3 regions of the Collimonas sp. GW821-FHT02H07 genome follow, and region 2 is predicted to be linked to each of the others. Evidence: predicted binding sites of a transcription regulator. Region 2 holds the regulator's gene; each other region holds the start of a gene.
The links. The regulator sigma-54, encoded in region 2, starts transcription at its own class of promoters, with help from an activator protein. The targets are predictions, from matches to a motif close to TGGCANGNAANCTGCTTT.
Positions count from the first base shown of each region.

Region 1: the regulator sigma-54 is predicted to act here: its motif matches at 849-866, upstream of prpB (methylisocitrate lyase).
Region 3: the regulator sigma-54 is predicted to act here: its motif matches at 2,101-2,118, upstream of AC07V8_RS13830 (CmpA/NrtA family ABC transporter substrate-binding protein).

Region 1 covers NZ_JBWKVC010000003.1:399,098-403,955, forward strand. Annotated here, with positions in the region: gene prpB (methylisocitrate lyase) at 1-776, opposite strand, end outside; gene prpR (propionate catabolism operon regulatory protein PrpR) at 1,044-2,690, shown strand; gene AC07V8_RS07945 (response regulator) at 2,784-4,858, opposite strand, start outside.
Region 2 covers NZ_JBWKVC010000007.1:90,834-95,691, reverse strand. Annotated here, with positions in the region: gene lptC (LPS export ABC transporter periplasmic protein LptC) at 1-128, shown strand, start outside; gene lptA (lipopolysaccharide transport periplasmic protein LptA) at 184-726, shown strand; gene lptB (LPS export ABC transporter ATP-binding protein) at 723-1,469, shown strand; gene AC07V8_RS12875 (RNA polymerase factor sigma-54) at 1,580-3,058, shown strand; gene hpf (ribosome hibernation-promoting factor, HPF/YfiA family) at 3,228-3,578, shown strand; gene AC07V8_RS12865 (DUF4197 domain-containing protein) at 3,707-4,396, opposite strand; gene AC07V8_RS12860 (deoxyguanosinetriphosphate triphosphohydrolase) at 4,488-4,858, opposite strand, start outside.
Region 3 covers NZ_JBWKVC010000008.1:31,670-36,527, reverse strand. Annotated here, with positions in the region: gene ntrB (nitrate ABC transporter permease) at 1-473, opposite strand, end outside; gene AC07V8_RS13830 (CmpA/NrtA family ABC transporter substrate-binding protein) at 678-1,958, opposite strand; gene AC07V8_RS13825 (ANTAR domain-containing response regulator) at 2,237-2,857, opposite strand; gene pyrC (dihydroorotase) at 3,002-4,054, opposite strand; gene AC07V8_RS13815 (AAA family ATPase) at 4,041-4,799, opposite strand.

The DNA of each region.
Region 1 (4,858 bases), on a different contig from region 2:
GTGCCGTCGCGGCGGATCGCGGCGTACACGTTTTCGGCGGCCTTGTTCATGGCGCGGAAGGCCGATAGCGGATACAGCACCAGGCCGACATCGGCTGACTTCAACTCTTCTACCGTAAACAATGGCGTGGAGCCGAACTCGGTGATATTGGCCAATACCGGCACCTTGACGGCTGCGGCAAACTGCTGATACATCGCCAGCTCGGTGATCGCTTCCGGGAAGATCATGTCGGCGCCGGCTTCAACGCAGGCGATTGCGCGCTCCAGCGCGGATTCCAGCCCTTCCACCGCGAGCGCGTCGGTACGCGCCATGATGACGAAACTGTCGTCGGTGCGGGCATCGACCGCAGCCTTGATGCGGTCGACCATTTCTTGCTTGCTGACGATTTCCTTGTTGGGACGATGACCGCAGCGTTTGGCGCCGACCTGGTCTTCGATGTGGATCGCCGCCGCGCCGAACTTGATCATCGATTTGACGGTGCGCGCCACATTGAAGGCGCTGGCGCCGAAGCCGGTATCCACATCGACCAGCAAAGGCAGGTCGCAGACATCGGTGATGCGGCGCACGTCGGTCAGCACGTCGTCCAGATTGGAGATGCCGAGGTCCGGCAAGCCGAGCGAACCGGCCGCGACGCCGCCGCCGGACAGGTAAATCGCCTTGAAGCCGGCGCGCTTGGCCAGCAAGGCGTGATTGGCGTTGATCGCGCCGATCACCTGCAACGGCGATTCTTCTTGCACTGCCTTGCGGAAGGCGGCGCCTGCGGAATACTGACTCATGGGTTCTCCTGATAGATTGCACACTGGGTGCACTGTTTCATGCAGATATCTGCATCGGGGTTTTATCGTTATAGAGCAATCGTCATGCCAAGCAAGCCGCAATATCTGCACACATGGCAGGGCAATAAAATAATGCAATCAAATCAATCGCCTACAAAATCAGATGGCAATAAGACAATTTTCTTGAGTCCGGATGAAACAATCGAATTGTTTCATTTCATGTTACATTCATACGCATTGAAACATGCGTGCAACACACGGTGAAACATGCCCCCTTCCCCTCAGCCCCCTGCCCGGCGTGAGCCCGGCGATGCCGGCGACCACAGCCAAAAACCAGCGATCTGGACCGTCTCGGTCTCGCGCCTGTCCGACCTGTTCCGCGACATTACGCTGGAATACGACGACCGCGCGACGATCGAGCCTATCTATCTGGGATTCGACGAGGCCGCGCGCCACATCCGCGAACGGATGGAAACGGAGCGCTGCGATGCCGTGATCGCCGCCGGTTCCAACGGCGCCTATCTGAAAAGCCGGCTGTCGGTGCCGGTGGTGATCGCCAAGGCCAGCGGCTTCGATGTGCTGCAGGCCTTGTCGCGCGCGCGCCAGATCACGCCGGACATCGGCATCATCACCTACCAGTCGACCATGCCGGCGCTTAAGGAATTCCAGAACGCCTTCGGTTTCAATATCCAGCAGCGCGACTATGCCACCGAAGAAGATGCGCGGGCGCAGATCCATGAACTCAAGGCCGGCGGCGTCAAGGCCATCGTCGGCGCCGGCCTGATCACCGACCTGGCCGAAGAAGCCGGGCTGGCCGCGGTGCTCGTCTATTCCGCGGCATCGATCCGCCAGGCCTTCGACGATGCGCTGGAAATCGCCCGCCTGACGCAACTGGAAGCTGGCCGCAGCCACGGCCGTGGTACGCCGGTTGCCGACACGTTGCGCGCCAAGCATGGCATCAACGATTTGCGCGGCGATTCGGCGGCGATGGAAACCCTGCGCCAGTCCATCGTGCTGTACGCCAAATCGCAGGCCACGGTGCTGATCCAGGGCGAAACCGGCAGCGGCAAGGAACTGGTCGCGCAAGCGATCCACCGTGAAAATCCGCGCGCGCTGATCGGCAACAAGCCGTTTGTCGCGGTCAATTGCGGCGCGATTGCGGAATCGCTGCTGGAATCGGAACTGTTCGGCTATGAAGAAGGCGCCTTCACCGGCTCGCGCCGCGGCGGTCACGCCGGCCTGTTCGAAGCGGCCCATCGCGGCACGCTGTTCCTGGATGAAATCGGCGAAATGCCGCTGGCGCTGCAGACCCGTTTGCTGCGCGTGCTGGAAGAACGCGAGGTGGTGCGCGTCGGCGGCACCCGGCCGATTGCGGTCGATGTGCGCATCATCAGCGCTACCCACTGCGACCTGGAGCGGCGCGTGCGCGAAGGCCGTTTCCGCGCCGACCTGTTCTATCGCCTGGCCGTGCTGCGCTTGACGCTGACGCCCTTGCGCGAGCGCCCGCAAGACTTGATCGCGCTGGCCGAATGGTGCCTCAAGAAATCCCTGGCCGCGCTGGGCGCCCGCCCGCATCCGAACCTGCATGCTGAAATCGTCGCTTGCCTGCCCCTGCTCAGCGCCTATGCCTGGCCCGGCAACGCGCGCGAAGTACGCAACCTGATGGAAAGAGTGGCGCTGTTCCTGGCAGCCGAACCGCTGCAGGCATTGTCGCCCGCCTTCTTGCTCAGCGTCGCGCCGGAATTCGGCCAGCCATCTGCCGCCGCACCAGCTGCCGCTGCCGCCGCCGCCGCACCGCAGGCCGCGGAAAACATCGCGCAGGTGCTGGCCCGTTTCGGCGGCAACCGCGAAGCCGCGGCCAGGCATCTCGGCATCAGCCGTACCACCCTTTGGCGCAAGATCAGGAAGCAATAAGCATCGGCAATCGCGGTAGTTACCCACACCAGTTTCGACGCTCAACGATCCCCGGGTCGAAACTTTCCTGCCTACTTATACGGACAGGAAAGCTTATATTCCCTCACGCTCCAGTCCGGCAAGCACATCGTTCATCAGTGCTTCAAACTTGGGTAATGAACTGGTCAGCACGGGCAGATTGACCACCCTGGCGAGATGTTCCAGGCGTACGCACGCAGCAACAACCGTCTGTTCGCGAATCATGGAAAATGCCCCCTTGATCGAATGCAGCCGCTCCTGCACTTCCTTGATATCCCCTGTTGCCAGTGCACGATGAATCGCAGCGATGGAATTGGCGCTGCTTGCGCGCAGGGTCTGCAGCAAATCTTCGCTCAGGACAGGTTTCTTTTGATCGAGCGCACTCAATGACACCGGCCGCATGCCGCCCTGCATATACTTTCGCACCATTTGATCGATGTCATCCAACGACATCGGCTTCAACAGCACGTCGGTAATGCCAACTTGCTTGCATCGGCTGTGTTCTTCGGCGGAAGCATGGGCGGTGATGGCGATGATCGGCAATTGCGCTCCCCGGCGGCGCAAAAACGTCGCCAGGGTATAGCCATCCATGCCCGGCATGCTTAAATCGGTGAACACCATGTCATAAGCATTCTTTTCAAAAAACGCCAGTGCATCGCTGCCGTTACTGGCCATGTCCGCCTGATAGCCGAGCGCGGCAAATTGATCGCGAATCAATGCCAGGTTGACCTCATGATCCTCCACTACAAGTATCCTGGCATGCCGTTCGGCCGGCATGGTTTCCGCTGCCGTCTCGCTCTCCATGACTGCATCAACGGCCCCGTTCGGCGCAAACGCTTGTGCGATCGCTTTATACAGGCCGTCAAGGCAGTAGCAGGACACCATGCTGCGTTTTCCTTTGGTCACAACGGTTCTGGGGCCATCCTCGGTGGCGTCGATCGTCCACGATGCCTTTTCGCAGGCCATATCTTCATCGGCGAAGGTCCAGTCGCGCGGATTGCCGAAAATGAGCAACGGCACTGCCGTCACGGGCATCTCTGCCGGATCGGCAATCACTTGGACGTTGATCCCCCAATGCCTGAGCTGGTCGCCGACAGAGGTTTGCCACTCAGGGGCCGAACAAAGCATGACCATGTCCGGCATGCCGGCAAACGGCGCGCACCATGCAGCAGCATCGGCATCAACCTGCAATGGCAGGCTGACGGTAAACGTACTGCCGGCAGCGCTGCGGCGATCAAGCGTAACAGCGCCGCCCATCAGTTCTGCCAGGCGTTTGCAGAGCGCAAGCCCTAGTCCGCTGCCGCCGAAGCGCCGGCTGATCGAAACATCGCCCTGTACGAATGGTTCAAACAGTGCGGCGCGCCGCGCTGCCGTGATGCCAATACCCGTATCGCATATGCTGACGGCCAATAGCGGCGACTTGCCGTCCGCGCTGAGCGCATGGCCGTCGACAACGACGCTGATCTTGCCGCTGTCGGTAAACTTGATCGCGTTGCTGAGCAAGTTCAGCAAGATCTGGCGCAAGCGCGCAGGATCGCCGAAATAGAAACGCGGCTGATCGGGCGTGACCGTGTAGAACAGATTCAGCCCTTTGGCGTCGGCCAGCGGAGAAAAGATGGTAACTGCCTGTTCGATCGTATCGATCACGTCGAAACGTATATTTTCAAGCGTCATTTGGCCGGATTCGACTTTTGAAAAATCCAGAATGTCGTTGATAATGGCAAGCAGAGCCCGTGACGAAGAGTTCACCGTGCGCAGGCGGTCGGCCTGCATTTCGGTCAATTCCGAGCGGCCAAGCAATTCCAGATTGCCAAGGATCGCATTCAAGGGTGTGCGTATCTCATGACTCATGGTCGCCAGGAACGCAGATTTTGCCTGGTTGGCGGCGTCTGCAGCGATGCGTGCTTCTTCCAACTTCTGTTCAATGAGCTTGCGCGCCGTAATATCGGAAAAGCTGCACAGCAGGACATCTACGCCCTGGTATTTCGTCCCGATCAAATTGGTCAGTAAATGTGATGTCCTGCCGTCCGGCGAGGCAATCGCCAAATCATGATGCATCAGCTGCTTGCCCTGAAGATTGCCGGGCTTGGCCAGCCTGTCCCAATACAAATCAAGAAATTTTCTTCGCAAGGGCTGCGCCTCATCGTCAT
Region 2 (4,858 bases):
AAATCACCCTGGGACTGTCGACCTTGAACGGCACCGGCATGCATTTCAATAATTCCACACGCGAACTGAAGCTGTTCAGCAAGGTGCACGGCGTCCTGCGCAACACGCCGCGTGCGGCAGCAAAGTAAGCGGATCAGCAAGACAATTTATGTGTAGGCCTCTATCCATTACCCAGGATTTTTCATGAAACGAATATTTTTTCTCTCTCTGCTGCTGCTTGGCGCCATCGGCGTCGCTCGCGCGGAAAAAGCCGATTCCGAGAAGCCGACCCTGATCGACTCCGACACCCTCACCTATGACGACGTCAAGCAGGTCAACGTCGCTACCGGCAATGTGGTCCTGACCCGCGGCACGCTGATCATGAAAGCCGACCGCGTGGTGGTGACCACCGATCCATCCGGCTATCAGTTCGCCACCTTGTATGCGGCCCCGGGCAAGCTGGCCACTTTCAAGCAAAAGCGCGATGGCGGCCCGGACCTGTGGATCGACGGCCACGCCGAACGCATCGAATACGACGGCAAGACTGAAATCACCAAGCTGTTTTCCAAGGCGCAGATGCGCCGCCTGCAAGGCGACAAGCCGACCGACGAAGTGAACGGCGAGTTCATTTCCTACGACAGCCGCACTGAATTCTATTCCGTCAACAACACCGTCAACGGCGTCAGCCAGCCTGGCGCCGGCCGCATCCGCGCCGTCATCCAGCCACGGCCAAAGGCGGCGCCATGAGCGCCCCTAGCACGCTGATCGCCAGGGGCCTGCAAAAAAGCTATGGCGCGCGCCAGGTGGTGCATGACGTCTCGCTCGAAGTGCGCTGCGGCGAAGTGGTCGGCTTGCTGGGTCCGAACGGCGCCGGCAAGACCACTTCGTTCTACATGATTGTCGGCCTGGTGCCTTCGGACGGCGGCGAGATCGATCTGGACGGCGTCGATATTTCGCGCCTGCCTATCCATCGCCGCGCGGTGCTGGGCCTGTCCTACCTGCCGCAGGAAGCATCGGTATTCCGCAAGCTGACGGTGGAAGACAATATCCGCGCCGTGCTGGAACTGCAGCGTCCCAACGGCAAGGCGCTCGGCAAGGCCGAGATCGATGAACAGCTGCACAAGCTGCTGCACGAGCTGCAGATTGAAAAACTGCGCGAGAGCCAGGCCCTGTCGCTCTCGGGCGGCGAACGGCGGCGCGTCGAGATCGCCCGCGCGCTCGCCACCAATCCGCGCTTCGTGCTGCTGGATGAACCGTTCGCCGGGATCGATCCGATCGCCGTGATCGAGATCCAGCGCATCGTCCGCTTTCTCAAGGAACGCGGCATCGGCGTGCTGATCACCGATCACAATGTGCGCGAAACGCTGGGCATCTGCGACCGCGCCTACATCATCAATCAGGGCAGCGTGCTGGCCAGCGGCAGTCCGGACGACATCATCGCCGACGAGTCGGTGCGGCGGGTCTATCTGGGCGAGCATTTCCGCATGTAGTTTCGCTGATGCGGGAATGAAGTAATTGCATACAGATTAATCCGCCGCGCCAGTGCGGCTCTTAAACTCCGTACAACAAATAACAGAAGTGAATTGTCCGCACGGAAGCCATGAAACAATCACTCCAGCTACGCACCTCTCAACATCTTGCGCTGACTCCTCAGCTGCAGCAGTCGATCCGTCTGCTGCAGCTTTCCACGCTTGAGTTGCATCAGGAACTGGAACAGATCCTGTCTGACAACCCGATGCTGGAGCGGGTCGACGATCCGCTTGATAATTCGGTGCGGCTGCTGGCGGACGGCGCCATCAGCGGCACTGCGTCGACCATGGAGGCGCCGGCCGGCGACAGCGAAGTCAGCAGCTCGCCGACCGAGAGCGAAGCCAGCGCCGAAGCGCCGGCGGCTGAAAGCAGTACCGACAATGCCGACAGCGAATGGAGTTTCGACGACATCTCGCGCAGCGCGAAAACCTCGGACGATGAAGATGCGCGGCCGCAGCTGGAGGCGCATGAAACGACGCTGCGCGAACATCTGCTGCAGCAGATGCGCGAAGCCATGCACGACTTGCGCGACCGCGCGCTGGTCGAGCTGATGATCGATGCGCTGGACGACAACGGCTACCTGGAAGAGTCGCTGGAAGAAATCCTGGAGCGCCTGCCGGCCGAGCTGGAGATCGCCGTCGAAGAATTGTCGATGGCGCTGAAAATGGTGCAGAGCTTCGACCCGGCCGGCGTCGGCGCGCGCAACGCGCCGGAATGCCTGGCCTTGCAGATCAAGCGGTTTGTCAAAGTGCCATTCGTCACCCGCCGCCTGGCATTGGCGATTGTGCAAGATCACCTGGCGCTGTTTGCGCAGCGCGATTTCAATAAAATCAAGAAAGCCCTGGATTGCGACGACGAGGACCTGCGCGAAGCGCAAGCTGTCATCAAGCAGTGCAATCCCCACCCCGGCGCGCCGTTCGCCGCCAACGCTTCCGACTATGTGGTGCCGGACGTGATCGTCAGGCGCAGCAAGCAAGGCTGGCAGGTGATGCTGAACAATGACGTCATGCCAAGACTCCGGGTGAATGTCCTGTATGCCAACATCCTGAAGCAGAGCAAGGGCGATGGCGCACTCACTTCGCAGCTGCAGGAAGCCAAGTGGCTGATCAAGAATATGCGGCAGCGTTTCGACACCATTTTGCGCGTTGCACAAGCGATCGTCGAACGCCAGCGGAACTTCTTTTCCCACGGCGCGGTCGCCATGCGGCCGCTTGTGTTGCGCGAAATAGCTGATACACTGGGTCTACACGAGAGTACTATTTCACGTGTGACCACTCAGAAATACATGCTCACTCCCCACGGGATGTTTGAACTGAAGTATTTCTTCGGCAGCCATGTTGCTACTGAGGCAGGTGGAGAGGCTTCCTCAACAGCAATCAGGGCACTCATTAAGCAACTCATAGGAGCGGAAGATTCAAGAAACCCTTTCTCTGACAGCAAGATTGCCGACATGCTTGCGGAACAAGGTATGGTGGTCGCCCGCCGCACCGTCGCAAAATATCGCGAAGCACTAAAAATTCCGTCTGTTAATCTGCGCAAGGCCTTGTAGTTTTTTCTGGTTTGATTGTTAAGCTTACCCTTGCTATGTTCGGACATTACGGCTGTTTGTTATTTAGCGACTCTTGCCAGAACAGTCCCAGTCTCTTGTAGATTGTTCGCCTAAAGATTCAACGCAGTCTGTTCAGAACCGCCAGCAATATTCTTGATAGGAGCGCTGTATGAACTTCACCATCAGTGGGCATCACCTCGAAGTAACCCCTGCCATTCGCGAATATGTACAAAGCAAACTAGAGCGTATCAAACGCCACTTCGACCAGGTCATCGATATCAACGTGATCTTGAGCGTCGACAAACTCACTGAAAAAGAAAAGCGCCAGAAAGCGGACATCACGCTGCGCGTAAAGGGAAAAGATCTGCATGCCGAAAGCATTGCCCACGATCTTTATGCCGCCATTGATACGCTGATCGACAAGCTCGATCGCCAGGTCATCAAGTACAAGGACAAGATGCAGGATCACCAGCACGATGCGATCAAGCATCTGCCGGAAGAGCTCCCCGCCACGACCTGAACGGCCGCCAATCCGGGCGCTGCAGCTGACTAGCTGGCGCCGATAGAAAGAACAAGGGCGCAGTTAATGCGCCCTTTGTTATTTTCAGACCGTTTTACAAGTAAATCGTATTATTTTTTGCATCGCGCCTATTTGAGAGCGCCGAACACCTTGCCGATGATCGCGCTGCCGGCGCCGACCGGATCCTGGCGTATCGCTTTCTCTTCTTCACCGATGATGGTGTACAGGCCGTCCAGTGCACGTTGCGTGACATAACCTTCCACCGTCGACTGCTGCGCCGGCACCATGCCGGTCTTGCCGACCTGCCCCATGACCGCGTTATATTGGGCCGACAAGCCGTTGCGGTCGGTCACGCCTTTGACGATGGGCAGGAATTTCTGGCCCAGTTGCGCCGACGTCTTTTGCTTGAAAAAATCGGTCACCGAGGTGTCGCCGCCGGTCAGGATATTTTTGGCATCGGTCACCGACATCGACTTGACCGCATTCAGCAGCAAAGGCTTGGCCAGCGGCACCGCCTGTTCCGCGGCGTGGTTCATCGACACCACCAGATCGTCCAGCTTCTGGCCCTGGCCGGTCATGCGCAAAATGGGCATGGCCTTGTCGAGCACGCTGGGCAAGCCGATCTTGACCTTGTCGTTGTTCAGAAAACCATTTTCGACACCCAGCTTGGACACCGCCACATCCGCGCCTTTTTGCAGGGCGGCTTTGAGGCCGCTGCTGGCATCCTGGTTGCTGAGGTCGCCCAGCGACAGGGCAAGCGCCGCGGACGCTGTTGCCGCCAGGCTCAGTGTGATTGCTGTTTGAAATAGAGTCCGCATAATGATCCTTGAAGAAGTTGAATGGATAAGCCAAAGTCTAACTCAATTTATTGCAAACAAATCAAGAAAGAAAATGTCTGCCGGGCGGCGCCTACAGATGCCCTTCATCCACCAGGAACAGGCGCCGGTGCTCGCGGATCGCATAACGGTCGGTCATGCCGGCGATATAGTCGGCAATCGCGCGCGCCTGCTGCTGTTCCGACTCCCGCTGATCGAGCTGATAGTCGGGCGGCAGCAGGGATGGCTCGGCGCTGAAGCAGGCATACAGCTCAGCGACGATGCGGCGGGCCTTGGCCGTCATGCGGTTGACCAGGTAGTGGCGATACAGGTTTTCGCGCAGGAAGCGTTTCAGCAACGCGGCCTGCTGCGCCATGCCGTCGGAGAAGGCAATCAGCGGCGGCGCATTGCGGACATCGTCGACCGTCTGCAGCCTGGCATCCAGGATGCGCTGCTGCGAGGTCT
Region 3 (4,858 bases), on a different contig from region 2:
TTCATGTAATCCTGAGGCACTCTTTGCACCCCGACCGCGGTGTTGATCACCATCGGCCAGATCGAGCAGATGAAGATCGCCCAGATCGCCGCCGGATTGGCCGACTTGAACACCAGCAGGCCGATCGGCAGCCAGGCCAGCGGCGATACCGGCTTCAGCAAGCTGATGATGGGGCCGAACATGCTGGACAGGAATCTGAAGCGGCCGATCATGAAACCCAGCGGGATGCCGACCAGCGCCGCCAGTCCGAAACCGATGCCGACCCTTTGCAGCGAGGCCAGGATATTCCAGCCGATGCCCTGGTCGTTGGGGCTGGTGCGATAGAACGGATCGGCGAACAGCTTGAGCGCTTCCTGCAAGGTCAGCAGCGGCGTCGGGAACTGGCTGTTGTGCATGGCGATGATCTGCCAGACCAGCACCAGGAAGGCCAGCCCCAGCAGCGGCGCGACAATCTGCAGCAGCCATGGCGGCATGCTGCTGCGCCTGCTGCTGCTTTTCGGCGGCGGCTGGGCGGCGCTGCTGCTGGCGGCGACCGCCGCATCGGCATTCGCCTCGCTTTCGGCGACCTCGCCGTGCGTCGCCGCCTGACGATTTGCATTTGCCGCGGTGTCCATGATTGCACTCATAATGGCTCTCCCAAAAAATGCGCTTACGGAACGTCTGCTTGGCACGCGATGTTATGCGCGGATCTTGAACGAGGCCGCGTAGACTTGGGGGTTTTTGCCATCCCACACCGTGCCGTCCATCAGCTTCGAGGTCCGCAGCGCATCTTTCGGCACAGGCGTCTTGGTCATGGCCGCGGCGTCCTTGTACAGATCGATCTGGCTCACTGACTTGGCCACCGCCAGGTAGTCGGGATCCGTCTTCAGCAAGCCCCAGCGCCGGTGCTGCGTCATGAACCACATGCCATCCGACAGGTAGGGGAAATTGACCAGGCCGTCGTTGTAGAACTTCATGTAGTTCGGATCGTCCCAGGTCTTGCCCAGGCCGTTCTGGTAGCGTCCCATGATGCGCTGGTCGATCACGTCCTTGCTGGTGTTGACATAGGATTTGTCGGCGATCGCTTCCGCCATCTTGTTCTTGTTGGCGAGCGAGGCGTCGATCCACTTGCCGGCCTCCAGCACCGCGGCAATCAGGGCGCGGCAAGTGTTCGGATTCTTGGCAGCGAATTCGGCGGTGGTGCCGAGCACTTTTTCCGGATGATCCTTCCAGATTTCCTGGGTGGTGATGGCGGTGATGCCGACGCCGTCGACAATCGCGCGGTGGCCCCATGGTTCGCCGACGCAGAAACCATCCATGTTGCCGACCCGCATATTGGCCACCATCTGCGGCGGCGGCACGGTAATCACCTTGGCGTCCTTGAGTGGATTGATGCCGTTGGCGGCCAGCCAGTAGTACAGCCACATGGCATGGGTGCCGGTCGGGAAAGTCTGGGCAAACGTGTATTCGCGCTTGTCGCTGGCCATCAGCTTGGCCAGCGAAGCGCCGTCCACCGCGCCTTTGTCCGCCAGCTTCTTGGAGAGCGTGATGGCCTGGCCGTTATTGTTGAGTCCCATCAGGATCGCCATGTCCTTCTTCTGGCCGCCGATGCCCATCTGCACGCCGTAGATCAAACCCGACAATACATGTGCAGCATCCAGCTCGCCGTTGGCCAGCTTGTCGCGCACGCCGGCCCAGGAGGCTTCCTTGCTGAGGACGATCTTGATGCCGTATTTTTTATCGAAGCCGAGCAACGACGCCATCACCACCGAGGCGCAATCCGTGAGTGGAATGAAGCCGATCTTGACTTCGGTTTTTTCCGGCTTGTCCGAGCCGGCTGCCCATACTCCGGCGCTAGATAATCCCAACATGCTGGCTCCTCCCGCAACGGTGGCGGCTTGTAGTATTTGGCGGCGCTTGCCGTCGACAGCCAGGCTCAGGTCAAGATCATCTTGCGGCAGTGCTCTTTTTGATTCCATCGCATGGCTCCACTTTGTTTCGGCAAACAAAAAGGCGTCGTTCCACAATGCACCAGTCATGTGGAAAGACACCTTTGTCTTATGTGGAAAAGACCGCCGTTAGCCGATTCCAGCAGCGCCAACGCTGGCGCCTGGAATCAACCATGCAAACCACGTGCCAGGAGTTGCAGGGAGAAAAGCGCCGGGATCCCGGCGGCAAAGCGCACCCGTTTTGTGCATCGCACCAAACAAGCTCACGATTTTCGGGCATTCCTGCCGATGCAGGCTTGCTTCAAGCGCTAGCCAAGCAAATCGGCGGCATCGATGATCCGCTGCGCTACCTCGGACAACTTCAGGTTCTTGTCCATCGCCAGCCGCCGCAGCTTTTGATAAGCCTCCTGCTCGCTCAGCTTGTGATGTTCCATCAGCAAGCCTTTGGCGCGCTCCAGCACCTTGCGCTCCGCCAGTTTCAGCTTGGTATCGGACAGTTCCGCCAGCAATTTCTGCTCCTGGCGGAAGCGCGCCAGGGCGACATCCAGCACAGGTTTGATGCGCGCCGTCTGCAACCCTGCCACGATGTAGGCAGAGACGCCGGCGGCCATGGCGGCATCCATGCTGGAAGTCTTGGCGTCCTCGGTGAACAGCACGATCGGCCGGCGCGCGTCGCGGGTCGCCACCACCACGTGCTCCAGCACGTCGCGGGCGTCTGATTCGGCGTCGACGATGATCATGTCGGGTTGTAGTTGGGCAATTCTTTCGGGGAGATAGAGGTCGGCGGGAAGCGAAGCAATGATGTTGTAGCCGGCCTCCAGCAAACCGATGCGCAAGTCCTTGCCGCGCGCAGCCTGGGCGGTAAACGCAGGATCGTCTTCGCCCTCGATGGCGACAGGATTGACCACGACGATACGTAGACTTTGCATGCTTGAAACCTTCGTCCGCAGACGACTCATTGAGCTACGGTTAGACCGGATGGGATAGCGTTTTATCCATCGCTGTCATGCAAGCAAGCAAAAATCGCACCATGCTGATGCGAACGGCCGCCGCGCGCCGGCGGCCGGATGACTTTATACCAACTGCCAGTCTATGGCTTCACCGCCGTTCAGCGGCACCAGCGTGGTATCGCCCAGCGGCAGTTCGGCCGGCAAGGTCCACGGCTGGCGCTTCAGGGTCACGCTGCCCTGGTTGCGCGGCAGATTGTAGAACGCCGGCCCATTGAAGCTGGCGAATGCTTCCAGCTGATCCAGCGCCCCGGCCTGATCAAACGCTTGTGCATACAGCTCCATTGCATGCAGCGCGGTATAGCAGCCGGCGCAACCGCAAGCATGCTCCTTCAGGCCCTTGGGATGCGGCGCCGAATCGGTGCCGAGGAAGAAACGGCTGCTGCCGGAGGTCGCCGCGCGCACCAGGGCCAGGCGATGCTCTTCCCGTTTCAGCACAGGCAGGCAATAGTAATGCGGGCGGATCCCGCCCTTGAAGATTTCGTTGCGGTTGTACAGCAGGTGGTGCGCAGTGACAGTGGCGGCGACCGGACCTTCGGCGCTCTCGACGTACTGGGCGGCATCCTTGGTGGTAATGTGTTCAAACACCACTTTCAATTCCGGCATGTCGCGCCGCAGCGGCTGCATCACGCGCTCGATGAAGACCGCTTCGCGGTCGAAGATATCGATGGCCGGATCGGTCACTTCGCCGTGCACCAGGAAAGGCATGCCCAGCTCTTGCATCACTTCCAGCGTCTTGTAGCACTTGCTGAGATCGGTCACGCCGGCATCGGAGTTGGTGGTGGCGCCGGCCGGATACAGCTTGACCGCGTGCACGAAGCCGCTGTCCTTGGCGCGGCGGATTTCGTCGGGCGGCGTATTGTTGGTCAGGTACAGCGTCATCAAAGGCTCGAACGTCAATCCGGGCGGCAGCACGGCGAGGATGCGCTCGCGGTAGGCCGCGGCCTGCGCAGTGGTGGTGACCGGCGGCTTCAGGTTGGGCATCACGATGGCGCGGCCGAACTGGCGCGCGCTGTGCGGCAGCACGCTGGCCAGCGCGACGCCGTCGCGCAGGTGCAAGTGCCAGTCGTCGGGGCGGGTGATGGTCAGTGTATTAATCAAGGCATCAGTCATCTTCATTCTCTTCTGCAAAAAGTCGCTCCAGCATGGCTGCCGGATTGTTCAGGAAATGGCGTGTGGTCGTATAGTGTTCAGTGTCTTCGTAACGGGTTTCGCTGAGCCCGCTCTGGTCCAGCAGGTAAATCCTGGCGTGCGGATAGGCCAGCAAAATCGGCGAGTGGGTGGCGATAATGAACTGGCAGCGATCTTGCGCCAGTTTGTGGATGATCGCCAGCGCTGTCAGCTGCCGGTTGGGCGACAGTGCCGCTTCCGGTTCGTCCAGCATGTAGAAGCCGTCCGGCTGGAACTTGTTCTGCAGCAGCGCCAGGAAAGATTCGCCATGCGATTGCCGGTGCAGTCCTTTGTCGCCATAGGAATGGTGGACCCGCCCGGCGCCCTCCTCCAGTTCCTCTTCGTAGGTGGCGAGATTGAAAAAGCTCTCGGCGCGCAGGAAATAGCCGTTGCGCGGCCGCTTGAAACTCTTCACGGTGCGCAGGTAGCTGTGCAGCTCGGAGTGCGCATCGGCGGTCGAGAAGCGCGCATTCATGGTGCCGCCCTCGGCATTGAAACCCCAGGCGATCGCCATCGCTTCCAGCAAAGTCGATTTGCCGGCGCCGTTTTCGCCGACCAGGAAGGTCACTTCAGGATGAAACTCGATCTGCTCCAGCTCCCGCACGGCAGGAATGCTGAAAGGATAGGCATCGTAGTCAATCGCCTTGTCGGGATTGAGTTTCAGGCTGCGCAGATAAGGTTTGATGGAGAGCATGGCGTGGCGACGGCTTCAATGAGCGTCATTTTACCGCAGCCGCGGCGGCCAGCCTGAAT